DNA from 3 places in the Lysinibacillus sp. OF-1 genome. Region 3 is predicted to be linked to each of the others. Evidence: a T-box and tRNA genes for the amino acid it is inferred to sense, from the RefSeq annotation. Region 3 holds a T-box; the other regions hold tRNA genes.
The links. A T-box is a leader RNA that pairs with one kind of tRNA and senses whether it is charged. The one in region 3 lies ahead of trpS (tryptophan--tRNA ligase), so its partner is inferred to be a tRNA-Trp.

Region 1 (9,960 bases), 500 kb from region 3:
CGTAACGATTTTAATTTGGATACCTCAATTGAAATCAAATAAACCTGAGCCAGCCACTACCTCTAAAATGACGAGTACACCCTTATGGAAGTCACCTGTTACTTGGGCTGTCACAGGTGCAATGGGATTACAGTCTTTATTATTTTATACGACTGCTGCTTGGATTCCCGAAATCTACATCGCCCAGGGATTGGCTCCTGACAAAGCTGGTTGGATGTTTTCTATCATGCAATTTTCACAAGTACCAATGGCATTGGCTGTGCCTATCATTGCAAGTAAAATGGCTTCTCAAAGACCTCTTGTAGTGATGTTTACATTCTTCTATTTAATAGGCTTTACTGGAGTTGTCATGGAGTGGACAAGTCTTGGGGTACTGTGGATGATTCTTTTAGGTTTAGCAGGAGGTTCTTCATTTGCCTTAGCGATGATGTTCTTTACACTTCGTACACGCACGGCATTTGAGGCAGCAGATTTATCAGGCTTTGCACAATCATTAGGTTATTTATTTGCCGCCATTGGCCCTATTCTTTTTGGCTACTTACATGATTTATTTGGTGGCTGGAATATTGCTGGTTGGCTCTTTGTAGCTGTGGCGACCATTCTTTTCTTTTGCTCAATGAGAGCTTCTAAAGACGAATATGTCCATTAAAATAAAGCAGATGGGATAACTGCTCATATTTCCCATCTGCTTTACTTCTATATAGGTATAGACGTTTTATTTGTCCAATTGCTGTAGTAAGGTTAGCAGTTCAGTAAGACGGTCTGCTGTTTCTTTGTTGTGAGCTATAACTGCTGCAAAAATAGGAACAGCCTCTTGTAAGAGTATATAACTAAAATAATAATAGCTTACAAAAGCTTTCTGCTCATAACCCTTTGGCGTTTCCTCCTCCCATTCCAGCTCATCATTCTCTTCGTGATCCATCCATAAATATTTGACATCTAACAGCTCCTGCATAGTTTGAACTGAATAGGATGGGTCTAGATAATCTTCAGAAATTGCATGTGCCACAGCTAAATAAAGCTCTACTTCTTGTACAGAGACATCCCCCGTATTTTTGCTAGCAAGCTTTTTTAGAAGGACAAGCAAAGCCCATGGTGTGACCTGCCATAGTGTACCTTGATGCTCCACTAACTCAGCTAGCTCTGTATATTGCTCCTGTTCAATCAGCTGAGGGATAGCCGTTCCTCTTCCATAAGGTGTCGTCAATTGTAACCACGGGATACTCGGAATTTGCTCATTCAACATAGCGTTTCGTCCTCTCCACAATCAGTTAATAGCATGGTTTTTGATAAAAATAATTGGGTGTATGATAAATATTGACATAAGGTTTATGGAAAATATGAGTCGTTGCGGGCGAAAGTGGTGGGATTAGCCATGTCCAGTTGCCTGTAACGTCTCGTCCTGCTGATTCCTCTGCTTCTTCAAACAATTTAAACTGCTGAGCAGCTGTATGATGATCGACAATGCTCACGCCTTGTTCTTTAAAAGAATGAAGGACAGCAATATTAAGCTCCACTAATGCACGATCACGCCAAAGTGAAGCTTGCTTGGTTGTATCAAGATTAAAAACCTCCGCAATAGCTGGTAGCATATTATAACGGTCATGATCTGCTAAATTACGTGCACCGATTTCTGTCCCCATATACCAGCCATTAAAGGGTGCGGCTTGGAAATCAATGCCTGCCATTTGAAAACGCATACTTGAAATTATGGGTACAGCATACCATTTCATTCCTAATTTCTCTACATCCACTGACTCTGGATGACGAATTGGCACCTCTAAAATATATTCTACAGGAATTGTAAACAGCTGCGGAGCTCGCTCATCTACTTGTATAACAAGAGGTAACACATCGAATGGTGTCCTCTCACTTTTCCAACCTAACGATTCACATACTTTAGTAAAAACAATAGAATGTGCATCACCAATAACGCCAGCTTCCGTTTCATAGCCTGCATAACGAATTAGCTGATGATTCCATATACGCACTCTGTTCGAAGCAAATACTGTTATTGTTGGACGGATTTTTCCACTATTTGTTGCATAATCGATATGCTCCAGTAGTTTTTGAAAAATATCCTGTTCATCTAAAACGGCACGTGCATCTACTACATGCAATGATTGCCAAAACAGACGACCAATACATTTGTTACTATTACGCCACGCCACCCGTGCACCAAAAGCTAGCTCCTCTGTTGTTGGGTCGTACTCACCTGCATTCTTAATCTGTTGTAATCTATTCGCTAACCAACGTTCTGATTCATCTTGTTCTGTCTGATATAAACTTAAAAATTGCTGGATCTCCTGTATATTCATTTCGATTCCTCCACTTATCCTCATATTAGAGGAACAAAACGACAAGCACCACGAAAATAGCTATAAAAAAACATACATATTGCATATATGAAATAGTTTGTTCAAATTTATAATGAATCGAATCATGATTAGAAGATATTGTGAATGAAGAAGGAAAAGAGGTGGGCGACATCTTATAGAAAGGAGAAACAAAATATTAGTCATGTAAAAAAGCTACTGAACCATTGATAGCGGATTCGTAGCTTTCACTCTTTACTAATGTATCATTTATTGATAAAAGAAAAAGCATGTAACACAATATTTGTGCTACATGCTTGATGACCCGTACGGGATTCGAACCCGTGTTACCGCCGTGAAAGGGCGGTGTCTTAACCACTTGACCAACGGGCCGTGGCTCCGAAGGCAGGACTCGAACCTGCGACAACCTGATTAACAGTCAGGTGCTACTACCAACTGAGCTACTTCGGAATAATGATGGGCCTAAATGGACTCGAACCATCGACCTCACGCTTATCAGGCGTGCGCTCTAACCAGCTGAGCTATAGGCCCATTTTGGAGCGGGTGATGAGAATCGAACTCACGACATCAGCTTGGAAGGCTGAGGTTTTACCATTAAACTACACCCGCAAATAATGGTGGGTCAGGACGGAATCGAACCGCCGACACTTAGAGCTTCAATCTAATGCTCTACCAACTGAGCTACTGACCCAAAATGGAGGAGGTAGAGGGATTCGAACCCCCGCGCGGTGTTACCCGCCTGTCGGTTTTCAAGACCGATCCCTTCAGCCAGACTTGGGTATACCTCCAAAAATATTGAACTGGTGGAGCCTAGCGGGATCGAACCGCTGACCTCCTGCGTGCAAGGCAGGCGCTCTCCCAGCTGAGCTAAGGCCCCATTTATCATAAAAAATGGTCGGAATGACAGGATTCGAACCTACGACCCCTTGGTCCCAAACCAAGTGCTCTACCAAGCTGAGCTACATTCCGAAAACATAAATTTATTGGCGCGCCCGACAGGAGTCGAACCCATAACCTTCTGATCCGTAGTCAGACGCTCTATCCAATTGAGCTACGGGCGCAATATTCATTAAAAAACGATGAGCCATGAAGGACTCGAACCTTCGACCCTCTGATTAAAAGTCAGATGCTCTACCAACTGAGCTAATGGCTCGTAAAAAAGAAAAATGGCTGGGGTACTAGGATTCGAACCTAGGCATGACGGAATCAAAATCCGTTGCCTTACCGCTTGGCTATACCCCAATTTGAAAATGGGGCGACTGATGGGAATCGAACCCACGAATGTCGGAACCACAATCCGATGCGTTAACCACTTCGCCACAATCGCCACTATATAAATTATAACAGCTGTATATGAACGAGTACCTCAATACCTGGCAGGGGCAGTAGGAATCGAACCCACACCAAAGGTTTTGGAGACCTCTATTCTACCGTTGAACTATGCCCCTAAAATGGTGGAGGGGGACGGATTCGAACCGCCGAACCCTAAGGAGCGGATTTACAGTCCGCCGCGTTTAGCCACTTCGCTACCCCTCCAAGGGAATGGTGCCGGCGATAGGAGTCGAACCCACGACCTACTGATTACAAGTCAGTTGCTCTACCAACTGAGCTACACCGGCAAAAAAAAATGGCGGTCCCGACCGGGATCGAACCGGCGATCTCCTGCGTGACAGGCAGGCATGTTAACCGCTACACCACGGGACCATTTGGTTGCGGGGGCTGGATTTGAACCAACGACCTTCGGGTTATGAGCCCGACGAGCTACCACTGCTCCACCCCGCGATAATACTATACTGTTTTAAAAATAATGGTGGAGGATGACGGGCTCGAACCGCCGACCCTCTGCTTGTAAGGCAGATGCTCTCCCAGCTGAGCTAATCCTCCACGAAAAATAAGCGAAGCGATGTCCTACTCTCACAGGGGGAAGCCCCCAACTACCATCGGCGCTAAAGAGCTTAACTTCCGTGTTCGGTATGGGAACGGGTGTGGCCTCTTTGCCATCATCACTTCACTTATTCAGTTGAAAGAGTTGTTCTTTCAAAACTGGATAAACGGTTCATTGAATGTTTCAAACGTTTTGGTTAAGTCCTCGATCGATTAGTATTCGTCAGCTCCATGTGTCACCACACTTCCACCTCGAACCTATCTACCTCATCGTCTTTGAGGGATCTTACTTACTTGCGTAATGGGAAATCTCATCTTGAGGGGGGCTTCATGCTTAGATGCTTTCAGCACTTATCCCGTCCACACATAGCTACCCAGCGATGCCTTTGGCAAGACAACTGGTACACCAGCGGTGTGTCCATCCCGGTCCTCTCGTACTAAGGACAGCTCCTCTCAAATTTCCTACGCCCACGACGGATAGGGACCGAACTGTCTCACGACGTTCTGAACCCAGCTCGCGTACCGCTTTAATGGGCGAACAGCCCAACCCTTGGGACCGACTACAGCCCCAGGATGCGATGAGCCGACATCGAGGTGCCAAACCTCCCCGTCGATGTGGACTCTTGGGGGAGATAAGCCTGTTATCCCCGGGGTAGCTTTTATCCGTTGAGCGATGGCCCTTCCATGCGGAACCACCGGATCACTAAGCCCGTCTTTCGACCCTGCTCGACTTGTAGGTCTCGCAGTCAAGCTCCCTTGTGCCTTTACACTCTACGAATGATTTCCAACCATTCTGAGGGAACCTTTGGGCGCCTCCGTTACCTTTTAGGAGGCGACCGCCCCAGTCAAACTGTCCGCCTGACACTGTCTCCTGCCCCGCTAAGGGGCATGGGTTAGAATTTCAATACAACCAGGGTAGTATCCCACCGACGCCTCCTTCGAAGCTGGCGCTCCGAGATCTCTGGCTCCTACCTATCCTGTACAAGTTGTACCAAAATTCAATATCAGGCTACAGTAAAGCTCCACGGGGTCTTTCCGTCCTGTCGCGGGTAACCTGCATCTTCACAGGTACTATAATTTCACCGAGTCTCTCGTTGAGACAGTGCCCAGATCGTTACGCCTTTCGTGCGGGTCGGAACTTACCCGACAAGGAATTTCGCTACCTTAGGACCGTTATAGTTACGGCCGCCGTTTACTGGGGCTTCAATTCGCAGCTTCGCTTGCGCTAACCACTCCTCTTAACCTTCCAGCACCGGGCAGGCGTCAGCCCCTATACGTCACCTTACGGTTTTGCAGAGACCTGTGTTTTTGCTAAACAGTCGCCTGGGCCTATTCACTGCGGCTCTCATGCGCTTGCACGCTCAAGAGCACCCCTTCTCCCGAAGTTACGGGGTCATTTTGCCGAGTTCCTTAACGAGAGTTCTCTCGCACACCTTAGGATTCTCTCCTCGACTACCTGTGTCGGTTTGCGGTACGGGCACCTCTCACCTCGATAGAGGCTTTTCTTGGCAGTGTGAAATCAGGAACTTCGTCCATACGGACTCGCCATCACAGCTCAACGTTACAGTGTGCGGATTTGCCTACACACACGCCTTACTGCTTGGACGCGCATAACCAACAGCGCGCTTACCCTATCCTACTGCGTCCCCCCATTTCTCAAACGGTGAGGAGGTGGTACAGGAATATCAACCTGTTGTCCATCGCCTACGCCTATCGGCCTCGGCTTAGGTCCCGACTAACCCTGAGCGGACGAGCCTTCCTCAGGAAACCTTAGTCATACGGTGGACGGGATTCTCACCCGTCTTTCGCTACTCATACCGGCATTCTCACTTCTAAGCGCTCCACCAGTCCTTCCGGTCTGACTTCAACGCACTTAGAACGCTCTCCTACCACTGACATCGTAGATGTCAATCCACAGCTTCGGTGAATCGTTTAGCCCCGATACATTTTCGGCGCAGCGTCACTCGACCAGTGAGCTATTACGCACTCTTTAAATGATGGCTGCTTCTAAGCCAACATCCTGGTTGTCTGTGCAACGCCACATCCTTTTCCACTTAACGATTACTTTGGGACCTTAGCTGGTGGTCTGGGCTGTTTCCCTTTTGACTACGGATCTTATCACTCGCAGTCTGACTCCCGTGTATAAATATCTGGCATTCGGAGTTTGTCTGAATTCGGTAAACCGGGATGGCCCCCTAGTCCAAACAGTGCTCTACCTCCAGTATTCTCATCACGAGGCTAGCCCTAAAGCTATTTCGGAGAGAACCAGCTATCTCCAAGTTCGATTGGAATTTCTCCGCTACCCACACCTCATCCCCGCACTTTTCAACGTGCGTGGGTTCGGGCCTCCAGTAAGTGTTACCTTACCTTCACCCTGGACATGGGTAGATCACCTGGTTTCGGGTCTACGACCACGTACTATTTCGCCCTATTCAGACTCGCTTTCGCTGCGGCTCCGCCTTCTAAAGCTTAACCTCGCACGTAATCGTAACTCGCCGGTTCATTCTACAAAAGGCACGCTATCACCCATTAACGGGCTCTAACTACTTGTAGGCACACGGTTTCAGGATCTCTTTCACTCCCCTTCCGGGGTGCTTTTCACCTTTCCCTCACGGTACTGGTTCACTATCGGTCACTAGGTAGTATTTAGCCTTGGGAGATGGTCCTCCCGGATTCCGACGGAATTTCACGTGTTCCGCCGTACTCAGGATCCACTCAGGAGAGAACGAACTTTCGACTACAGGGCTTTTACCTGCTCTGGCGGACCTTTCCAAGTCGCTTCATCTAACTCGCTCTTTTGTAACTCCGTATTGAGTGTCCTACAACCCCAAGAGGCAAGCCTCTTGGTTTGGGCTCTTCCCGTTTCGCTCGCCGCTACTCAGGGAATCGATTTTTCTTTCTCTTCCTCCAGGTACTTAGATGTTTCAGTTCCCTGGGTCTGCCTTCAAGACGCTATGTATTCACGTCAAGATACTACGCGATTAAACGTAGTGGGTTCCCCCATTCGGAAATCTCCGGATCAAAGCTCACTTACAGCTCCCCGAAGCATATCGGTGTTAGTGCCGTCCTTCTTCGGCTCCTAGTGCCAAGGCATTCGCCGTGCGCCCTTAATAACTTAACCTAACGGCTTTCAATACACATCACATTTCGTTGTCAGCTTCACTCGTTCAATCAGTCACGTACTCAAGTACGCTCCTTCATTCACTCGATTGCTTCCTAGAACTGCTCGTGTCTTGAAACCTTCTAATGTTATTAAGCCTATAAAAAAACTTAAAAAAATAAATGTGTTTGTTACAATTTCAATGTCGTTTTATCCAGTTTTCAAAGAACAAGTTTTGAAGCTTTTCATTCAAGAAAGAATGAACCTTCAAAACTGAACGCAAAACGTAATCTTACAAACCCTAGGTTTGTATTCCGAAATAATCCTTAGAAAGGAGGTGATCCAGCCGCACCTTCCGATACGGCTACCTTGTTACGACTTCACCCCAATCATCTATCCCACCTTCGGCGGCTGGCTCCAAAAGGTTACCTCACCGACTTCGGGTGTTACAAACTCTCGTGGTGTGACGGGCGGTGTGTACAAGGCCCGGGAACGTATTCACCGCGGCATGCTGATCCGCGATTACTAGCGATTCCGGCTTCATGTAGGCGAGTTGCAGCCTACAATCCGAACTGAGAACGACTTTATCGGATTAGCTCCCTCTCGCGAGTTGGCAACCGTTTGTATCGTCCATTGTAGCACGTGTGTAGCCCAGGTCATAAGGGGCATGATGATTTGACGTCATCCCCACCTTCCTCCGGTTTGTCACCGGCAGTCACCTTAGAGTGCCCAACTAAATGATGGCAACTAAGATCAAGGGTTGCGCTCGTTGCGGGACTTAACCCAACATCTCACGACACGAGCTGACGACAACCATGCACCACCTGTCACCGTTGCCCCCGAAGGGGAAACTATATCTCTACAGTGGTCAACGGGATGTCAAGACCTGGTAAGGTTCTTCGCGTTGCTTCGAATTAAACCACATGCTCCACCGCTTGTGCGGGCCCCCGTCAATTCCTTTGAGTTTCAGTCTTGCGACCGTACTCCCCAGGCGGAGTGCTTAATGCGTTAGCTGCAGCACTAAGGGGCGGAAACCCCCTAACACTTAGCACTCATCGTTTACGGCGTGGACTACCAGGGTATCTAATCCTGTTTGCTCCCCACGCTTTCGCGCCTCAGTGTCAGTTACAGACCAGATAGTCGCCTTCGCCACTGGTGTTCCTCCAAATCTCTACGCATTTCACCGCTACACTTGGAATTCCACTATCCTCTTCTGCACTCAAGTCTCCCAGTTTCCAATGACCCTCCACGGTTGAGCCGTGGGCTTTCACATCAGACTTAAGAAACCACCTGCGCGCGCTTTACGCCCAATAATTCCGGACAACGCTTGCCACCTACGTATTACCGCGGCTGCTGGCACGTAGTTAGCCGTGGCTTTCTAATAAGGTACCGTCAAGGTACAGCCAGTTACTACTGTACTTGTTCTTCCCTTACAACAGAGTTTTACGAACCGAAATCCTTCTTCACTCACGCGGCGTTGCTCCATCAGGCTTTCGCCCATTGTGGAAGATTCCCTACTGCTGCCTCCCGTAGGAGTCTGGGCCGTGTCTCAGTCCCAGTGTGGCCGATCACCCTCTCAGGTCGGCTACGCATCGTCGCCTTGGTGAGCCGTTACCTCACCAACTAGCTAATGCGCCGCGGGCCCATCCTATAGCGACAGCCGAAACCGTCTTTCAGTGTTTCACCATGAGGTGAAACAGATTATTCGGTATTAGCCCCGGTTTCCCGGAGTTATCCCAAACTATAAGGTAGGTTGCCCACGTGTTACTCACCCGTCCGCCGCTAACGTCGAAGGAGCAAGCTCCTTCTCTGTTCGCTCGACTTGCATGTATTAGGCACGCCGCCAGCGTTCGTCCTGAGCCAGGATCAAACTCTCCATAAAAGAAATTTGAATAGCTCAAATTGTTTTGCTGGCATCATTTTGATGTCCAAAATTTTGTTTCGTTCACTAACCGAAGTTAGTTACTGAAAACTTTATTGATTACGTTTTGCTTGTTCAGTTTTCAAGGTTCATGTTTTGCTTTGTTTTAGCGTGTCACCGTGGCGACTTGTATAATACTACACTCTTATTTTTAAAAGGTCAACACTTTTCATGAAAAAAATTTAACTTTTTTCTTGGTAATGAAAAACTTCCTATATATACTCGTAAAAATAATGACAACCTAAAATTCAATTTTCACAAGTGAGTGCCATGTTATACCGCTATCTAAAAAAGAATTTTATCATACTTTTCGATAAAAAATAATAGATCTTTATATAAAATAAAAAACTCGGTATAGAAACCGAGTTTTTAAAACGGGAAAAAGAATGGGATGGCAATCATCATAACGATAAACATAACAATTTGTAATGGTACCCCTATTCTTACAAAATCCATAAATTTATAGCCCCCCGCCGTCATTACTAGCGCATTCGTAGGGGAAGCAATCGGCGTAGCAAATGCCATACTTGCCGCAACTGCTACTGCAATCATAAATGTTGTAGGACTAACTTCCATAGCAATGGCTGCACTCATTGCAATGGGCGCGAACAATACAGCAGTTGCCGTATTACTTATAAATTGACCAAATATAGCTGTTAAAATATAAACACCAATGAGCACGCCATATGGTCCAAAATCACCCAAGGCATTAATAATAC
Region 2 (9,960 bases), 1.5 Mb from region 3:
TGACCGATAGTGAACCAGTACCGTGAGGGAAAGGTGAAAAGCACCCCGGAAGGGGAGTGAAAGAGATCCTGAAACCGTGTGCCTACAAGTAGTTAGAGCCCGTTAATGGGTGATAGCGTGCCTTTTGTAGAATGAACCGGCGAGTTACGATTACGTGCGAGGTTAAGCTTTAGAAGGCGGAGCCGCAGCGAAAGCGAGTCTGAATAGGGCGAAATAGTACGTGGTCGTAGACCCGAAACCAGGTGATCTACCCATGTCCAGGGTGAAGGTAAGGTAACACTTACTGGAGGCCCGAACCCACGCACGTTGAAAAGTGCGGGGATGAGGTGTGGGTAGCGGAGAAATTCCAATCGAACTTGGAGATAGCTGGTTCTCTCCGAAATAGCTTTAGGGCTAGCCTCGTGATGAGAATACTGGAGGTAGAGCACTGTTTGGACTAGGGGGCCATCCCGGTTTACCGAATTCAGACAAACTCCGAATGCCAGATATTTATACACGGGAGTCAGACTGCGAGTGATAAGATCCGTAGTCAAAAGGGAAACAGCCCAGACCACCAGCTAAGGTCCCAAAGTAATCGTTAAGTGGAAAAGGATGTGGCGTTGCACAGACAACCAGGATGTTGGCTTAGAAGCAGCCATCATTTAAAGAGTGCGTAATAGCTCACTGGTCGAGTGACGCTGCGCCGAAAATGTATCGGGGCTAAACGATTCACCGAAGCTGTGGATTGACATCTACGATGTCAGTGGTAGGAGAGCGTTCTAAGTGCGTTGAAGTCAGACCGGAAGGACTGGTGGAGCGCTTAGAAGTGAGAATGCCGGTATGAGTAGCGAAAGACGGGTGAGAATCCCGTCCACCGTATGACTAAGGTTTCCTGAGGAAGGCTCGTCCGCTCAGGGTTAGTCGGGACCTAAGCCGAGGCCGATAGGCGTAGGCGATGGACAACAGGTTGATATTCCTGTACCACCTCCTCACCGTTTGAGAAATGGGGGGACGCAGTAGGATAGGGTAAGCGCGCTGTTGGTTATGCGCGTCCAAGCAGTAAGGCGTGTGTGTAGGCAAATCCGCACACTGTAACGTTGAGCTGTGATGGCGAGTCCGTATGGACGAAGTTCCTGATTTCACACTGCCAAGAAAAGCCTCTATCGAGGTGAGAGGTGCCCGTACCGCAAACCGACACAGGTAGTCGAGGAGAGAATCCTAAGGTGTGCGAGAGAACTCTCGTTAAGGAACTCGGCAAAATGACCCCGTAACTTCGGGAGAAGGGGTGCTCTTGAGCGTGCAAGCGCATGAGAGCCGCAGTGAATAGGCCCAGGCGACTGTTTAGCAAAAACACAGGTCTCTGCAAAACCGTAAGGTGACGTATAGGGGCTGACGCCTGCCCGGTGCTGGAAGGTTAAGAGGAGTGGTTAGCGCAAGCGAAGCTGCGAATTGAAGCCCCAGTAAACGGCGGCCGTAACTATAACGGTCCTAAGGTAGCGAAATTCCTTGTCGGGTAAGTTCCGACCCGCACGAAAGGCGTAACGATCTGGGCACTGTCTCAACGAGAGACTCGGTGAAATTATAGTACCTGTGAAGATGCAGGTTACCCGCGACAGGACGGAAAGACCCCGTGGAGCTTTACTGTAGCCTGATATTGAATTTTGGTACAACTTGTACAGGATAGGTAGGAGCCAGAGATCTCGGAGCGCCAGCTTCGAAGGAGGCGTCGGTGGGATACTACCCTGGTTGTATTGAAATTCTAACCCATGCCCCTTAGCGGGGCAGGAGACAGTGTCAGGCGGACAGTTTGACTGGGGCGGTCGCCTCCTAAAAGGTAACGGAGGCGCCCAAAGGTTCCCTCAGAATGGTTGGAAATCATTCGTAGAGTGTAAAGGCACAAGGGAGCTTGACTGCGAGACCTACAAGTCGAGCAGGGTCGAAAGACGGGCTTAGTGATCCGGTGGTTCCGCATGGAAGGGCCATCGCTCAACGGATAAAAGCTACCCCGGGGATAACAGGCTTATCTCCCCCAAGAGTCCACATCGACGGGGAGGTTTGGCACCTCGATGTCGGCTCATCGCATCCTGGGGCTGTAGTCGGTCCCAAGGGTTGGGCTGTTCGCCCATTAAAGCGGTACGCGAGCTGGGTTCAGAACGTCGTGAGACAGTTCGGTCCCTATCCGTCGTGGGCGTAGGAAATTTGAGAGGAGCTGTCCTTAGTACGAGAGGACCGGGATGGACACACCGCTGGTGTACCAGTTGTCTTGCCAAAGGCATCGCTGGGTAGCTATGTGTGGACGGGATAAGTGCTGAAAGCATCTAAGCATGAAGCCCCCCTCAAGATGAGATTTCCCATTACGCAAGTAAGTAAGATCCCTCAAAGACGATGAGGTAGATAGGTTCGAGGTGGAAGTGTGGTGACACATGGAGCTGACGAATACTAATCGATCGAGGACTTAACCAAAATGTTTGAACCATTCAATGTACGTTTATCCAGTTTTGAAAGAATAAAAAATATTATAATATACTTGTAATTTTGATAAAATATGTTATAATAAGTATTGTCTTTCAAATAGTCTAGTGATGATGGCAAAGAGGTCACACCCGTTCCCATACCGAACACGGAAGTTAAGCTCTTTAGCGCCGATGGTAGTTGGGGGCTTCCCCCTGTGAGAGTAGGACGTCGCTAGGCTATATACTAAAATTATTCCGAAGTAGCTCAGTTGGTAGTAGCACCTGACTGTTAATCAGGTTGTCGCAGGTTCGAGTCCTGCCTTCGGAGCCATTCTTGGAGAGTTGTCCGAGTGGCCGAAGGAGCACGATTGGAAATCGTGTAGGCGGTTAACACTGTCTCAAGGGTTCAAATCCCTTACTCTCCGCCAGCACTTTGATTTATTCCAAAAGTTGGCCCCTTGGTCAAGTGGTTAAGACACCGCCCTTTCACGGCGGTAACACGGGTTCGAATCCCGTAGGGGTCACCATTTAAATACCCAGATGGAGGATTAGCTCAGCTGGGAGAGCATCTGCCTTACAAGCAGAGGGTCGGCGGTTCGAGCCCGTCATCCTCCACCATTATTTTTACAATAGTATATGATTATCGCGGGGTGGAGCAGTGGTAGCTCGTCGGGCTCATAACCCGAAGGTCGTTGGTTCAAATCCGGCCCCCGCAACCAAATGGTCCCGTGGTGTAGCGGTTAACATGCCTGCCTGTCACGCAGGAGATCGCCGGTTCGATCCCGGTCGGGACCGCCATTTATTTTAATAACAAGGGTCAGTAGCTCAGTTGGTAGAGCATTAGATTGAAGCTCTAAGTGTCGGCGGTTCGATTCCGTCCTGACCCATCATGTTTTTTTGCCGGTGTAGCTCAGTTGGTAGAGCAACTGACTTGTAATCAGTAGGTCGTGGGTTCGACTCCTATCGCCGGCACCATGTATTCCCGGAGGGGTAGCGAAGTGGCTAAACGCGGCGGACTGTAAATCCGCTCCTTAGGGTTCGGCGGTTCGAATCCGTCCCCCTCCACCAGTTTTATTATTATAGGGGCATAGTTCAACGGTAGAATAGAGGTCTCCAAAACCTTTGGTGTGGGTTCGATTCCTACTGCCCCTGCCAATTAATTTTATGGCGATTGTGGCGAAGTGGTTAACGCACCGGATTGTGGTTCCGGCATTCGTGGGTTCGATTCCCATCAGTCGCCCCATTTAAAGTAAAATTAATAAAAATTATAATATAATGGCGATTGTGGCGAAGTGGTTAACGCACCGGATTGTGGTTCCGGCACTCGTGGGTTCGATTCCCATCAGTCGCCCCATTTATATAATTATCTTTTGGGGTATAGCCAAGCGGTAAGGCAACGGATTTTGATTCCGTCATGCCCTGGTTCGAATCCAGGTACCCCAGCCATTTTGCGGAAGTAGTTCAGTGGTAGAACACCACCTTGCCAAGGTGGGGGTCGCGAGTTCGAACCTCGTCTTCCGCTCCAACTTCGATGGCGGCATAGCCAAGTGGTAAGGCACAGGTCTGCAACACCTTTATCACCGGTTCAAATCCGGTTGCCGCCTCCATATTTTAACTCTAATCGGTGTATCCGATTTTTTTTATCTCCATTATGCCGGTGTGGCGGAATTGGCAGACGCGCACGACTCAAAATCGTGTTCCTTTGGAGTGTCGGTTCGACCCCGACCACCGGTATCTTTTACAGCGAAGAATCCTTGAAATAACAAGGGTTCTTTTTTTTATGTAGAAAATATGTAGAAAACTTTAAAAGATGTTCAATAATTTGTGGTAAAATAGTATTAATTTGAATGGGGGTATTTGGTATATGAGTCAAGAAATTAAAGATGGTAAAGTAGTTTCTTTTATTAATATGGGGTCTTCGGATTTTATAGTGGAATTATCTTTTTAAAGTTTAAAAATAATTAGTGTTCAAATCGGAATATCTGGTGGAATACTAAGTGTCATAAATGTATCAATTAAATACGAGAGATACGTGAGAAAGTTAAAATAGTCTAACGAACAAGAGCTAAGAAAATTTATGGCACAATACATGGAAAAAGTGTGTGACATACTGGAAAACAGACCTTATTGTTATGACTTATACTGTATCGAGGTATTCGAATTATTGTATTTGTACCTATGTAGCAGATAAATTAAAGGACAGTCATTAATATAAGATATAGGAATTGACAACAATACTATTACACTATACAATGTAATTGTGAAATTGGTAATAAAAAGTATTATCGTTTTACTTAAATAAAAGGGAGGAATTTAAAATGAATTCAGCAAAAACTGATGTTCTAAAAGTGGAAGGTTTGGATTGCCCTTCATGTGCAACAACAGTTGAAAAAGCTTTGAAAAAATTAAAGGGAATTCAAAGTACAGAGGCTAACTTTTTTGCGGAAAAATTAACTGTAACTTATGATGATTCCAGAGTAACTCTTGACGACATTGCTGATAAATTAAAAAAAGTAGGTCACCCTGTAGTTAAATAACTCCAGTTTTCCCACTTAATGTTATCCCTTTAGATAACTTTTGAGTGGGGTTTAGTATTTAATTTATCTTTTCCTATCAAATGAATAAAAACATATCAATTTTTTTGATTACATTTTAAAAATGGAACATAAATAAGGGGGAACACAGAAATGAATACAAGGTGGTATAAACACCCAAGGACAATACTGTTGATTATTGCCGCAACCGTCACAGCATTTACACTGATTGCAGAAATTGGATTCGGTCTACCTGAAATGTGGGCGATTATTTTATATAGTATTGCAATTGTTGTTGGAGGGATCTATCCAGCAAGAAGTGCATGGGTTGAATTAAGAAATGGAAGTCTCTCCATTAATACATTGCTTATTGCGGCAGTAATTGGAGCTATTTATCTAGGATTATGGGAAGAAGCTGCGATGCTTGTCGTTATTTTCTCTTTAGGTGAATTAATGGAATCATACGCATCAGATAAAGCCAGAAATGCAATTAGAGCATTAGTTGAATTAGCCCCTAGTGAAGCAACAGTCATTCGAAATGGTCGTCAAATGCGTATATTGACAGAACAAGTGGAAATCAGAGATATCGTTCTGGTACGTCCCGGAGAAAAAATACCAGTTGATGGTGTAGTCACTAAAGGTTCAACTACAGTTGATCAAGCTTCCATTACTGGAGAGTCAATACCTGTATCAAAACAATTAGGAGATGAGGTATTTGCTTCAACATTAAATGGACGTGGTGCATTGGAAATAGAAGTGACTAAACTTGCTCAAGATACAACCCTAGCCCAAATTATTAAATTAGTAGAGGGCGCACAAATGAAAAAAGGGAAAGGACAGCGGTTCAGTGAGAAATTTGGTGCCATTTACACGCCAGCCATGTTTGTATTAGCGATCATTGTGGCTATTGTACCTCCCCTTTTCTTTGGTCAACCTTTTGATGAATGGTTATATAGAGCTTTAGTGGTACTAGTCGTTTCTTGTTCTTGTGGATTAGTACTGTCTGTGCCAGTCGCAGTCGTTACTGGCATTGGAACGGCAGCTCGAAGTGGAGTAATGGTTAAAGGCGGTATTTATATAGAATCAGCTGGTAGTACTCAAGTTGTGGCATTTGATAAAACAGGAACCTTGACAGTTGGAAAGCCTTCGGTCACGGATCTTGTAACGGTATCAGACCTTTCAAATAAGCAATTATTGGATATTGCTGGTGCGCTTGAAAAACAATCCGAACATCCTTTAGCTGATGCGATTATGGAAGAAACATTAAACAAAAAGATTACAATTCCAGATGTAGAAGAATTCGATTCACTTACAGGTCGTGGGGCAAAAGGTAAGATTAACGGAAATAATTACTACATTGGAAATCCACGCTTGTTTAACGAATTAAAAGTAAACATAAATAAAGACCACGTCATGCAAATTGAAAAGCTGCAAGGACAAGGGAAAACTGTCATGCTCTTAGGAACTGCCAATGAAGTACTTGGGATGATTGCAGTAGCTGATAGACCCAAAGAAAATGCAAAACAAGCTATTCAAAGTTTGAAAGAAGCTGGTGTGAAAAAGGTTGTTATGCTAACAGGTGATAATAGACTAACAGGTGAAGCAATTGGTAAAGAACTTGGCGTTGATGAAGTAAGAGCAGAACTCCTTCCAGAAGATAAGATTAACGCAGTGAAAGAATTGCAAAAACAGTATGGGCAGGTAGCGATGGTAGGAGATGGTGTAAATGATGCACCAGCACTGGCTCAGGCTGATGTAGGTATTGCAATGGGAGTTCAAGGAACAGACGTTGCACTAGAGACAGCAGATATTGCTTTAATGCAGGATAATTTAGATCAACTAGTATATACACTAAAATTAAGTAAAAAGACAGTTTCTAAAATATACCAAAATATTGCTATTTCGTTAGCGATAGTTGCGTTCCTTGTTGTGACTGCCTTGATCGGAGTCATGCCTCTTACATTAGGTTTAATTATAAATGAAGGTAGTGCATTACTTATTATTATCAACGGAATGTTCCTACGCAGGCATAAATGGAAAAAAGAAGGAATAAGGGTTGAAAACAATCAAAGTAATATTCCATTGGCTGATGCGGAATAATCTAAAAAAATATAATTTGACACACAAACTATTACACTATATAATGTAATAGTGAAGTGGAGGAGGAAATAATGGAAGAAAATTGTTGTACACCTAAACCTCAGCTAACGGATCGTCCTTTGTTGGATATAGATTATGCGGAGGGATTGAGCGAAACGTTTAAAATCCTTTCAAACGGCACGAGGCTTCGGATATTACACGCAGTGATTCGAACACCAAACATATCCGTTACTGAGTTGGCTGAACAACTCGAAATGAAACCTCAAGCCATCTCTAACCAACTTCAACGATTAGATGATAAGGGCATTGTTCGTTCGTCTCGTGAGGGAAATTTTATTCGGTATCGAGTTGTTGATCCTTGTGTAACCAGCCTTTTACACGAAGGATGGTGCCTAACAGAAGATTTACCAAAATAGGAGGAGATTCAAAGTGGAAAAATGTGCACGCTCTAACTGTAATTGTCTTATTGGTGAGAACAAAGTAGAGGTTGATGGAAAAGTTTATTGTAATCAAGAATGTGCAGATCATTGTACTGATGAAGTTTGCGAGTGCAAAGATTGTAGCTGTGCAACTGCATAATTGAATAATAATGAAGGTTATCCTGTGCAACTATAGGATAACCTTTTTTGTACATAGGCTATCCAACGATAGGGTGCATTATTTAATGCAAACTCTACAAAAGGAATTTTCCAAACTATTTTCCTATCACCTATTGTATATGCTTTAAGGGATTTTCTAAGTGCATTTGTGGTCACAAAAAATATTTAACAATTTTAATTTTGATATCAAATCTATACTTGAAAAACACGGAGTAGTAAAGGATGAACAATATGTTAGACCTATTATTCCTACCAGACCTTAAAACAATAGAACCACCACAAGAAAATGAAACCGACATGATGTTTAAAGTGGAAGCAATCAAACCACCTGAACGTTGTCCTAAATGCGGTTTTGACAAACTGTACAAGCATAGTTCACGAAAACAATTAATCATGGACTTGCCTATTCATTTAAAGCGAGTAGGCTTACAAGTAAACCGTAGACGTTATAAATGTCGTGAGTGTGGTTCCACATTTTGGGAACGCCTTATATCCATTGACGAAAAGCGTAGTATGACTAAAAGATTGTTGGAGTCCATTGAAGAACAGTCCATGTCTAAAACTTTTGTGGAAGTAGCAGAAAACGTTGGTGTAGACGAGAAAACCGTTAGGAACATCTTTAAAAACTATGTGGCATTAAAAGAACTTGAATACCAGTTTGAAACTCCTAAATGGCTCGGTATTGACGAAATACACATTATCAAGAAACCTCGTCTTGTATTGACCAATGTGGAACGTAGAACTATATATGACATAAAACCCAATCGTAACAAAGATACGGTCATTCAACGCCTTTCTGAGATTACAGACAATACTTATATCGAATACGTCACAATGGATATGTGGAAGCCCTACAAAGACGCAGTTAATACAGTTATGCCACACGCAAAAGTAGTTGTAGATAAGTTTCATGTAGTCCGTATGGCTAATCAAGCCTTAGACAGTGTTAGGAAGTCTCTTAAAGCCAATATGACAGCCAAAGAAAGGCGTACCCTTATGCGTGAGAGGTATATCCTTCTTAAACGAAAGCATGACCTGAATGAACGAGACTCATTCCTTTTGGATACTTGGTTAAGTAATTTACCTGAACTAAAAGAAGCCTATGAACTTAAAGAAGAGTTCTACTGGATATGGGATACAGATGACCTTGACCAAGGCAGAGAACGTTACAGGTATTGGAGACAACGTTGTTTATCCAGTAACTCTAAAAACGCCTATAAAGACCTCGTAAGAGCCGTAGAAAACTGGCAAGATGAAATCTTCAACTACTTCGATAAAAGGCTCACTAACGCTTATACAGAGTCTATAAATAGCATCATTAGGCAAGTAGAACGAATGGGTAGAGGTTACTCATTTGAAGCCTTACGAGCCAAAATACTTTTTAATGAGAAGCTCCATAAGAAACGGAAGCCTCGATTTAATTCAAGTGCTTTCAGCAAAGCTATGTTATACGATAGTTTCAATTCGTATCAAATAACAGACCGTGACAAAACAGGCAACTATGGTGTAGATTTTTCCACACTTATTAAGAAATTGGAGAAGGGTAACTTATAGACCCTTTTCCACCATAAAATCCGAAGACCCTTAATATGAAAGGTGGCGTAGGAAAAACCACTCTTTGTATAGGTATAGGAGAATATCTAGCTAATTATGAAGGAAAAAAGATTCTATTAATCGATTTAGATCCACAATTTAATACAACACAATCAATTATGGACCTTGTAAATCAAGCTGAAGAATATATGAATGATTATCGTCATAGAATAACTATTCGAAAGATTTTTGAAGATACTAAAACGATTTCAGAAAGACCAAAGATTCCATCTGTTTCGGAGGTTATTTTAAAATTTGAAAGTGAACCAAATATTGACTTGATATGTGGTACGATTGATATAATTAAAGATGATACTTCTAATAAATCGTTATATAAAAGACTAAACAAATTTATTAATGAGCATAAATTAAAAGAATTGTATGATTATATATTTATTGATTGTCCACCTACTATTTCTTTTTATACTGATGCAGCTTTATTTGCTTCAGATTATTATATTGTTCCAGCAAAGATTGATCGATATTCAATTTTAGGTATAAGACTATTAAATACGGTTATATCTAATCTAATGTATGATGAGGAATTAGAGATAACTCCTTTAGGAATAGTTTATACAATGAGAAGACAAGAAGAAACAATGAAAACGGGTGAAATTAGATGGAGATTCGAACAGAATAAAGATGTTGCTCAGATGGGAATATTTAGTTCTTCAACGTTTATAGTTAATGATTTAATGGTAG
Region 3 (9,960 bases):
AAGCTGTCGAAAGTCATTGATTGGAAGGATCGTAATACAGCTGTTTTATTCGGTGATGGTGCTAGTGCAGCCATTGTTGGGCCAGTATCTGAAGGCAGAGGTATTGTATCATTTGAACTTGGTGCTGATGGTACAGGCGGTAAAAACCTTTATTTAACACAGCAAGACACGATTACAATGAATGGTCGTGAAGTGTTTAAGTTTGCTGTACGTCAAATGGGTGAATCGGCTGTTAATGTGTTAAAGAAAGCAGGATTAACAAAAGAAGACGTAGATTTTTTAGTGCCGCATCAGGCAAATATACGAATTATGGAATCTGCTCGTGAGCGATTAGAGCTACCACCTGAAAAAATGTCAAAAACGATTCATAAATATGGAAATACTTCAGCAGCATCTATTGGTATTTCCTTGGTAGATGAGCTCGAAGCAGGTAAGATTAAAGAGGATGACTTATTAGTCCTCGTTGGTTTTGGTGGCGGCTTAACATGGGGTGCCGTAGCCATGAGATGGGGAAAATAAGAAGGAAAAATGCTTGAGGGGAGTAAGACAATGAGTAAACGACGAGTAGTAATTACAGGAATTGGCGCAGTGACACCACTAGGAAATAGTATCGAAGAAACATGGGCTAACATCAAGGCTGGTAAATCTGGCATTGGTGAGCTGACACGATTGAATAAAGAACTTTTTGCAGCAAAAATCGCAGCAGAAGTGAAGGATTTCGATATTGAAAAATATATTGATCGTAAAGAAGCACGTAAAATGGATCGTTTTACGCACTACGCGTTAGCCGCTTCCATTATGGCAATGGAAGATGCACAATTAACAATTGATGAAGAGCTAGCTCCACGTGCGGGTGTATGGATTGGCTCTGGTATCGGCGGTATGGAAACTTATGAACAACAATTTTTAACATTCCAAGAGCGTGGCGCAAGACGTGTCAGCCCATTCTTCATTCCAATGATGATTCCTGATATGGCTTCAGGGCAAGTATCTATTCACGTTGGTGCAAAAGGTATTAACTCATGTTCTGTAACGGCGTGTGCTTCGGGAACAAACTCCATTGGTGATGCCTTTAAAGTAATTGAACGTGGGGATGCAGATGTGATGATTTCAGGTGGTGCTGAATCACCAATCGTTACAATGGCTGTGGCAGGCTTCTGTGCAAATACAGCTTTATCATTAAATCCAGACCCACAAGCAGCATGTCGTCCATTTGATAAAAACCGCGATGGTTTTATTATCGGAGAAGGCGCTGGTATCGTTATTCTAGAAGAGTATGAACATGCAAAAGCTCGTGGCGCTAAAATATATGCTGAAGTTTTAGGTTATGGTGCAACAGGTGATGCACATCACATTACGGCTCCAGCTCCAGAGGGTGAGGGGGCAGCACGTGCAATGACGCAAGCATTGACAGATGGTGGAGTTGATCCATCACAAGTTGATTATATTAATGCACATGGTACTAGCACACCTTACAATGATTTATTTGAAACACAAGCTGTTAAAACTACTTTTGGTGATCATGCGTATAAGCTTGCTATGAGCTCTACAAAGTCTATGACGGGTCACTTATTAGGAGCAGCTGGTGGTGTGGAAGCGATTTTCACAGCATTAGCCTTAAAAGAAGGCATTTTACCTCCAACAATTAATTTAGTAGATCCAGATCCAGAATGTGATTTAGATTATGTTCCAAACGAAGCGAGAGAAGCAAACATTCAATATGCGATGAGTAATTCTCTTGGTTTTGGTGGTCACAATGCCAGTCTTCTATTCAAAAAATATGAAGCATAATATATAAACTTAAAAAACGTCAGCCAAATTTAAACGGCTGACGTCTTTTTTTATAGTTTTGTGAATAAATGATAAGTAAGAAGAAATAGAAAGGATGCCTCTACTGTGTTTCGTCTCTTTTTATTTTTAGTAAGCTATGGCTTAATGATTCTCTCTGTAGGGAATCTCATATTGTATTTAAATTATCGAACATTAGGTTATTCCTGGAAGGTTGTTTTCAAATTTATTTTTCAAACAACAGAATTTTATATGGCGGTAGGAGCCTGCATTATCATTTGCGCTGTTGTGCTTGATTTAGGCTTTGATCGCTCCACAGACAAGCCATAAATTAGCGACGTGTGCGGCCGAGACCCATTGCATCTTCCATGCGTTTTAATGTAGCACTGGCAATCGCATTCGCCTTTTCAGCACCTTCATCTAAGATGACATCTAATTCAGAGGATTCTACTAAATGATAGAATTTTTCTTGAATTGGTGTTAGATGTTCGATAACAGCTGTTGCAACACCTTGCTTGAATCCACCATAACCAATTCCCTCATATTTTTTGACTAAATCTTCAATGGCTATACCAGAAATAGCCGATTCGATTGTCAATAAATTCGAGACACCTGGTTTATTTTCTACATCAAATGCAACAATACCATCAGAATCCGTAACCGCTGATTTAATTTTTTTCTCAATGTCCTTCGCAGTATCTAGCAAACGGATTGTCGCTTTCGTATTAGGGTCAGATTTACTCATTTTCTTTGTTGGCTCTTGTAAGGATTTAATACGAGCGCCTGCTTTTGGTAATTGAATTTCTGGAATTGTTAAAACGTCACCAAAGCGTTTATTAAAACGTTCTGCAAGGTCACGAGTTAGCTCGATATGCTGCTTCTGATCATCGCCGACAGGGACAATGTTTGTGTTGTAAAGTAGAATGTCTGCAGCCATTAACGGTGGATATGTTAAAAGAGCAGCAGAAACGCTTTCTTTACCATGTGATTTATCTTTAAATTGTGTCATACGTTCTAGCTCCCCGATAGACGCAACACATTGTAACATCCATCCTGCCTGAGCATGCGCTGGCACCTCTGATTGAATGAATAACGTAGATTTTTTAGGGTCGATGCCAGTAGCAATATAGGTAGCTGCCAGCTTACGAATGCTTTCACGTAATTCTTTAGGATCCTGGGCAACCGTGATCGCATGCTGATCAACGATACAATAAATAGCATTTCCTTCGTCTTGTAGTGCAGGGAATTGCTTGAATGCTCCTAAATAGTTCCCTAAAGTAACGATTCCTGTAGGCTGTACGCCTGAAAAAATAGTTGTCATTAAAAGTTCCTCCTCGAATTCAAATTCCGTGATGGTTGTCAGCGGCGTTTTGCTCACTTTTCCACCTCACGATAAAGACAAAAAAACATCATGCGTCCTCATTAGATTTTTTCTAATGAAGGGACGAATGATGTTTTGAATCCGCGGTACCACCCAGCTTGCCTAAAAGGCCACTCAGCTTCGTAACGTGAAGGGACGAGCTCTGCTAATAGCTTCTAACAGCGTTCACAAAGCTAACTCGGAAGTCCATTCCACATGTCTCCACGATCTGTTTGCAGCAACCACAGACTCTCTAAACGTGAAATGAACATATGTACTACTCTTCGTCAGCGTTTTTCTCAATTTAAATTATTCAAATTGATTTGATTGCAAAGAATTATATTATAAAGATTCCATTGTGTAAAGTCAGACTTTTGACGGTGGTTTTTTTCGAGAAAAAATTATATGCTTTTTTTGTTGTGTAATTTTGTTATAAATATAAATTTTTTTATTAAAATTGTGTTTAGGTGTACACGTCAAATTGACAATTTTCTCGTTTAATCTTTTTAAATGAGAACAACTAAGATACATGCTTGGATGTTTAAAATGCACTGAAAGTGGGAATGTTAGTAGTAGCACATAAGATAGAAGGAAATACGCTTTATTAAAAGCTGTATAAAGAGACAGAATAATTTGTGATGGGTTCAGTCTTTTTTTATTGGAACTATATTCAAATACAGCTGAGTGCTGTATAATGGTACTGTGTATTTTACTTTACATTAATTCTAATTTAACACTTTGGTTCTGGTTTATAGATAATGATTACAAAATGAAAGGATGTGTCAGAATGATCGTAACCCTATTTACATCACCAAGTTGTACCTCTTGTCGTAAAGCGAAAGCTTGGTTAGAGGAGCACGAAATTCCATATACAGAACGTAATATATTTTCTGAGCCACTAAGTATTAGTGAAATTAAAAAAATTTTACGTATGACAGAAGACGGGACAGATGAAATCATTTCTACTCGTTCAAAAATATTTCAAAAATTAAATGTGGATGTTGAAAGTTTACCACTACAACGTTTATATGAATTAATTCAGGAGTATCCTGGTTTATTACGCCGACCAATTATTTTGGACGAAAAACGTCTACAAGTTGGCTATAATGAAGATGAAATTCGTCGCTTCCTACCTCGAAAAGTTCGAGCATATCAGCTTCAAGAAGCGCAACGAATGGTGAATTAAACCTACTCATTTTGAATAATATATATTGTAGATGTTACAAATGTGGAATGCATGTTGTGACATCTATTTTTTTATGTTTTACTTATGTAAAACCTTCTATATGAAGTATAATAATTGATAGGGAAAAGTCATATATTTCCGTAAAAGTATGTTAAACTTGATTTAAGTTAAATAGTTTACTACAATTTCAATAATTCAAATATCTTCTGTGAAACGGTGTATATCCTTTTCATTTTATGACAGAACAGCATACAATAGAGTTAGAGACAACTGTGAACAAAAAAAATCATGTTTGCGGTTCCTCGATGGTTTTACTGAGTGTGGTCAAAGGTTGAAAAACAAATGCAGTATGAAGGTTAAAAACAAAGAATAAAAGCATACTAATGAAACAAAACTGTTTTTCAGCATATGACAGTGAAGGGAGATGAGGTCTAGTGGACATCGAACGTGTAAATGAAAATACACTCAAGCTCTTTATTACGTATAATGATATAGAGGATCGCGGCTATAGTCGTGAAGAAATTTGGTACAATCGAGCAAAGGGTGAGCAACTTTTTTGGGATATGATTGATGAAGTAAACACGGAGGATTACTTTGATGTAGAGGGTCCGATTTGGATTCACATCAATGCATCTGAAGTAGGCTTAGAAATCATTGTCACACGTGCACATATTTTAAAAGACGGTGAAACATTAGATGGTCATTCGAGTTTTGATGAACACAAAGAAATGTTTGCACCATTCGATGAAGTTGGAGAAGATCTTCTTAGCCAGCTAACTCAACTTGGTGACATGGATGAGTCAGAGTTATTTATGGATACAGACATTTATGTTTATAAATTTAAAGATATTGATGAGTTAATCCCTGTCGCAAAACGAATGACAGACGAATTAGTGGATTCCTCATTATTCAAATATGAAGATTGGTACTATTTAGTTGTTGATTTCGGGAACGCAGATGAGGATTTAAATCGTCATGATCGAAATGCGGTCATCAAGGAATTTTTAACACCATCCAATTTAACCATTCACCGTCTAGAGGAGTACGGTGAAAAGATTATGGAATTTAATTGCTTTGAAACAGTTCGAAAATACTTTGCATAAGCATTAAAATACCTCATTTTTTAGACTGTAGTAAAACTCGTAAATTTATTGAGTTTTGCTACAGTCCTTTTTTTGCATTCATATTTAAGCTATCATCGGTTAATTGACCAGCGTTGTACAGGCCTCTCTGCTCATGCTGTGAAATCTGCTGAATGAAGATATATGAGACGGCATTTTTAAAATTTCAAGAAATAATTGCTTAATTTTTGTGAGGGCAAACCAACTCCATTATAGTTGACTAAAAAGGAGTTGATTAAATGCTGGTAGCTTATAACAACAAACAGCAGCTATTTCTCCCATATCAATATACGAGGAAAGCTTTACAACGATATAGGCGACAAATGAAATTTTTTTGTCCTCAATGTCTAGAACCAGTTCAATTGAAAGTAGGTCAACATAATATTCCCCATTTTTCACACTTCGCCAAAAAGCATTGTCCACAATTGTTCGCTGAAGGTGAATCTAAACTTCATCTCCAAGGTAAAATGCAATTATTTGAATGGCTCACAAAGCATGGATATCAAGTGGAGCTAGAGCCATTTTTAAAGCAGCTTGCTCAACGCCCGGATTTGCTCATTACAATAAATGATCGTCACTATGCAATTGAATTTCAATGTAGCACAATCTCCCATGAAAAATGGCAACAACGTACAGCTGGCTACGAAAAAAACGATATACAAGTAATTTGGCTTTTTCAAACGCCTCAAAGCAAAGATGCAATCAACGGCATCAGCAAAATTACCATTTCCCCATTGCTGCAAAAATCGTTTATGACAACTACATCAGGTGTACCTTATTTAATGACGTATAACGCTAGGACGGCCCATTTTACTTATTGGACGAATCTTCTTCATGTACATGGGCATACTTTCATAGGTAAAGTTCAGACAATACCAGTCAATCAACAACACTTTCCTTTTTATATACCGAAGCAAATTACTCAAGAAGAATTTCAACAGTATTGGCAACTTTATAAACAAGCATGTAGGCAATTTGTATCTGCGCGTCTTTTATATAGTAAAAAGGGGGCGCAAGATTTATTTTTACGAAATTGCTATGAATTAAACTTTGCGTTAACTGCTATGCCTTCCTACATTGGAATTCCAGTGAAGGGTGGAGAAGCTATCTCCTTGTTTACTAGTGAATGGCAAACGATGCTGTTGCATTTTAGTAAACAATTAGGTCGACAGCCCTTTATGTTAACGAAGCAGGAGATTCACCATTTTTTAAGTAAGCATCAACTAGAAGTGACAACACAGTCGGTAAGTGCTGTCCTGTATTATGGACAGCTCTTGAAGCATATGACTCAAGAAGAGCAGTTGCTAGATATTTGTGAGCATGTATATGTACATTTATTTGCAATTGCCACAATATATTGAGAAAATATGAGAGTAAAAGGAAAAAAGCACATATAAAGGGGGCTGGCATACATGGCTAGTAACAGTAATCAGATTTTGGTTAGAAATGAAGTACCCGCAGAATTAACATGGCGCTTAGAGGATATCTTTGCAACAGATAAAGCTTGGGAAGAGGAATTGAAGGAAGTTGCAGAGCTTGCTAAACAAGCACCGAGCTATGCAGGTACTTTAAATAATGGGGCAGAGGCATTATTAACAGCTTTACAATATCATGATCATCTATATGAGCGTGCGATGAAGCTCTACACATATGCCCATATGCGCTATGATCAAGATACAACAAATAGCTTTTATCAAGATATGAACAGTCGCATTCAAACATTGGCAACTAGTATCTCAGCTGGTCTTTCATATTTAACACCAGAGATTTTAGCATTAAGTGAAGAAACAATTGAAGGCTACTTAGCAGAAAATCAAGACCTACAATTATATAAGCAATCTTTAAAAGAAATTACAATGGCACGTCCACATGTATTACCAGCTGAGCAGGAGGCATTGCTAGCGCAAATGTCTGAGGTAACGGGTACAGCTTCTAATACATTCAGTATGTTAAACAATGCGGACATGGTTTTCCCTTATGTGAAAAATGAAGAGGGAGAGGAAGTACAACTTACACATGGTAACTATATTAAGTTTTTAGAGAGCAAAGATCGCTCAGTGCGTGAAGGTGCATTTAAAGCTATGTACGAAGCATATGGCAAGTTTAAAAATACGTTCTCGGCAACGCTAACGGGTAATGTGAAGAAGCATAATGTGAGTGCTCGTATTCGTCATTATGATTCTGCACGCCATGCAGCCATGTCTAATAATTTCATTCCAGAAAATGTGTATGATCAATTAGTTGAAACAATTCATAAGTATTTACCAGCTATGCAGCGTTATATTTCATTACGTAAGCAATTATTAGGTGTAGACGAATTGCATATGTGGGATTTATTTGCACCACTTGTTAAAGAAGTGGAAATGAAAGTCACTTATGATGAAGCGAAAGATATTTTAGTGAAAGCACTAGCTCCATTAGGCGAGGAATATCAAAGCATCGTCCAAAGTGGATTGGATAACCGTTGGGTTGATGTATTAGAGAATAAAGGGAAACGTAGTGGAGCCTACTCATCAGGCGCGTATGGTACGAATCCGTATATTTTAATGAATTGGCAAGACAATGTGAATAATCTATTTACATTAGCGCATGAATTTGGCCATAGTGTTCACAGCTATTATTCACGTAACAATCAGCCATTCGTTTATGGAGATTATTCTATTTTTGTCGCAGAGGTTGCTTCAACATGTAATGAAGAGTTATTAAATGACTATTTACTAAAAACAATTGATGACCCTCAACAAAAAATTTACTTATTAAATCATTGGTTAGATGGTTTCAGAAGTACGGTATTCAGACAAACAATGTTTGCAGAGTTTGAACATCTTATTCATCAAATGGATAAGAACGGTGAGTCATTAACAGCTGATCGTTTAACTGAAGTTTATTATGAACTAAACAAAAAATACTTCGGCGATGATATGATTGTAGATGAGGAAATTGGCTTAGAATGGGCTCGTATTCCACACTTCTACTATAATTACTATGTTTATCAATATGCGACTGGTAAATCAGCCGCTACAGCATTGAGTAAACAAATTTTAGAGGAGGGGGCACCAGCTGTAGAACGTTATATTAATAACTTCTTAAAAGCTGGATGCTCTGATTTCCCAATAGAAGTATTAAAGGCAGCAGGTGTTGATATGAACGTTGCTAAGCCGATTGAAGATGCATGTAAAGTATTTGAAGAGCGTTTAAATGAATTAGAAAAATTATTGTTGAATAACTAATTAAAAGGGCGGTGGGAATATTCCTACTGCTCTTTTTTATGTATTGTCCATGTTATTTCAAATGAAAGAATAATGATTTTTTTTGATTTCTAAATAGTTTAAAAGTGTGCATCTTGGAAAAATACTGTTTGTAATCGCTTTCTATTTGACAAATTTGTGAATCTAGTATTGGTTGCATTGCTAAATATATTATTCCATGATAGAGTAATTCTTGTGAAATAAATCACAAAACAAACATACACCCCTTTGTTTGAACGTGAACATTTCTCCCATCCCCTTTGTGAAAAAGAAGCGTCTCTATCGGTCGAGGATAGAGGCGCTTCTTTGTATTTTGCTTTATCTAACAAAATATCCATAGAATTTATGTGAAAGGTGAAAATGGATTACCGTTGCAGGCTACTTGCTTTTCTGTGGGCGAGCGCAAAGCCGCTTCCGCCTCGCTATCCCAAGGTAGTCAAGCCTTCCACTTCAACCGATAAAAATATTTCTCTTTAGCAATGGTTTTTAAATAAAGGGAAGGTGTTCACTACTCATTTTATGGAGGAGCGGTACGCATCATTTCTCCACATTGAAAATAAGAGCCTATCCTTCCTCTAATTATGCTCGTATGAAAGATAAGGAAAAGACACTTTTGCCACATGGTGATTGGAGTGGAGCCAGCGTCACTCCTAGGGGATTAGCATCACAACTGATACCTTGGGACGAACGCAGTGGGTGAAGTGACTCGGACGCTGGCGGAACGGAAATCTATCCCAGGCTTTGTGAAAAGGTGTATTATTGCTATTGACATGACCTTTTTTCAACAACATGAAAAGGACTCCATCATGAAAGATTGGAGTCCCTGTCGTTTCTTGTATTATTTAAGACGCCATAACGTAGCGTGAGTTGTCTGGATTCGTTCGATTTTTTGTTGTAGCATGCGTTTCTTTAATTCACGCTCTGCTGCTTGCTCTGTAAATGAATAGATAAAAGCTATTTCATTTGTAGAAAGTGTATGGAATTTAGAAAATAAGTCCTCTATTGATGGTAATGGCTGACGGACAAGCTGTTCGTTCAGCATTTCTTGTAAAATATGTTCATAAACTTCATAGGAATAGCTACCGCTGACTTTTAGTCCTTCATCTTCAATACATTCATTGAAAAACACGATACTAGGGACTTCGTCAACTTCCATTTCACGTTTAATATATAAATCGCATTGGAAAGCTCGTGCTGCTTCCTTTGAGCCAAAGTCGACAGTGAATTCATTCATGTCTAGTTGAACATCCTCTGCAA

Region 1: it has a tRNA-Trp gene. The T-box ahead of trpS (tryptophan--tRNA ligase) is inferred to sense a tRNA for this amino acid. The anticodon was not compared.
Region 2: it has a tRNA-Trp gene. The T-box ahead of trpS (tryptophan--tRNA ligase) is inferred to sense a tRNA for this amino acid. The anticodon was not compared.

Annotation. Positions count from the first base shown of each region.
Region 1 is NZ_CP102798.1:263,791-273,750, reverse strand. Features, by position in the region: gene NV349_RS01310 (CynX/NimT family MFS transporter) at 1-649, shown strand, start outside; gene NV349_RS01305 (hypothetical protein) at 716-1,246, opposite strand; gene NV349_RS01300 (nitric oxide synthase oxygenase) at 1,272-2,318, opposite strand; tRNA gene NV349_RS01295 (tRNA-Glu) at 2,637-2,708, opposite strand; tRNA gene NV349_RS01290 (tRNA-Asn) at 2,710-2,786, opposite strand; tRNA gene NV349_RS01285 (tRNA-Ile) at 2,794-2,867, opposite strand; tRNA gene NV349_RS01280 (tRNA-Gly) at 2,872-2,945, opposite strand; tRNA gene NV349_RS01275 (tRNA-Phe) at 2,952-3,027, opposite strand; tRNA gene NV349_RS01270 (tRNA-Ser) at 3,032-3,124, opposite strand; tRNA gene NV349_RS01265 (tRNA-Ala) at 3,138-3,213, opposite strand; tRNA gene NV349_RS01260 (tRNA-Pro) at 3,229-3,305, opposite strand; tRNA gene NV349_RS01255 (tRNA-Arg) at 3,321-3,397, opposite strand; tRNA gene NV349_RS01250 (tRNA-Lys) at 3,417-3,489, opposite strand; tRNA gene NV349_RS01245 (tRNA-Gln) at 3,504-3,578, opposite strand; tRNA gene NV349_RS01240 (tRNA-His) at 3,588-3,663, opposite strand; tRNA gene NV349_RS01235 (tRNA-Trp) at 3,711-3,784, opposite strand; tRNA gene NV349_RS01230 (tRNA-Tyr) at 3,789-3,872, opposite strand; tRNA gene NV349_RS01225 (tRNA-Thr) at 3,880-3,955, opposite strand; tRNA gene NV349_RS01220 (tRNA-Asp) at 3,965-4,040, opposite strand; tRNA gene NV349_RS01215 (tRNA-Met) at 4,044-4,118, opposite strand; tRNA gene NV349_RS01210 (tRNA-Val) at 4,145-4,220, opposite strand; rRNA gene rrf (5S ribosomal RNA) at 4,232-4,347, opposite strand; rRNA gene NV349_RS01200 (23S ribosomal RNA) at 4,414-7,341, opposite strand; rRNA gene NV349_RS01195 (16S ribosomal RNA) at 7,651-9,202, opposite strand; gene NV349_RS01190 (SLC13 family permease) at 9,611-9,960, opposite strand, start outside.
Region 2 is NZ_CP102798.1:3,967,024-3,976,983, reverse strand. Features, by position in the region: rRNA gene NV349_RS19535 (23S ribosomal RNA) at 1-2,442, shown strand, start outside; rRNA gene rrf (5S ribosomal RNA) at 2,555-2,670, shown strand; tRNA gene NV349_RS19525 (tRNA-Asn) at 2,687-2,763, shown strand; tRNA gene NV349_RS19520 (tRNA-Ser) at 2,769-2,860, shown strand; tRNA gene NV349_RS19515 (tRNA-Glu) at 2,885-2,959, shown strand; tRNA gene NV349_RS19510 (tRNA-Val) at 2,975-3,050, shown strand; tRNA gene NV349_RS19505 (tRNA-Met) at 3,077-3,151, shown strand; tRNA gene NV349_RS19500 (tRNA-Asp) at 3,155-3,230, shown strand; tRNA gene NV349_RS19495 (tRNA-Phe) at 3,247-3,319, shown strand; tRNA gene NV349_RS19490 (tRNA-Thr) at 3,332-3,407, shown strand; tRNA gene NV349_RS19485 (tRNA-Tyr) at 3,417-3,500, shown strand; tRNA gene NV349_RS19480 (tRNA-Trp) at 3,514-3,587, shown strand; tRNA gene NV349_RS19475 (tRNA-His) at 3,600-3,675, shown strand; tRNA gene NV349_RS19470 (tRNA-His) at 3,711-3,786, shown strand; tRNA gene NV349_RS19465 (tRNA-Gln) at 3,804-3,878, shown strand; tRNA gene NV349_RS19460 (tRNA-Gly) at 3,883-3,957, shown strand; tRNA gene NV349_RS19455 (tRNA-Cys) at 3,966-4,039, shown strand; tRNA gene NV349_RS19450 (tRNA-Leu) at 4,086-4,166, shown strand; gene NV349_RS19445 (heavy-metal-associated domain-containing protein) at 4,751-4,969, shown strand; gene NV349_RS19440 (heavy metal translocating P-type ATPase) at 5,120-7,066, shown strand; gene NV349_RS19435 (ArsR/SmtB family transcription factor) at 7,138-7,482, shown strand; gene NV349_RS19425 (ISL3 family transposase) at 7,897-9,219, shown strand; gene NV349_RS19420 (ParA family protein) at 9,255-9,960, shown strand, end outside.
Region 3 is NZ_CP102798.1:764,241-774,200, forward strand. Features, by position in the region: gene NV349_RS03520 (beta-ketoacyl-ACP synthase III) at 1-519, shown strand, start outside; gene fabF (beta-ketoacyl-ACP synthase II) at 550-1,791, shown strand; gene NV349_RS03530 (YuzI family membrane protein) at 1,897-2,118, shown strand; gene trpS (tryptophan--tRNA ligase) at 2,120-3,109, opposite strand; T-box leader at 3,226-3,448, opposite strand; gene spxA (transcriptional regulator SpxA) at 3,939-4,334, shown strand; gene mecA (adaptor protein MecA) at 4,769-5,437, shown strand; gene NV349_RS03550 (competence protein CoiA) at 5,695-6,816, shown strand; gene pepF (oligoendopeptidase F) at 6,868-8,685, shown strand; gene NV349_RS03560 (DsbA family protein) at 9,542-9,960, opposite strand, start outside.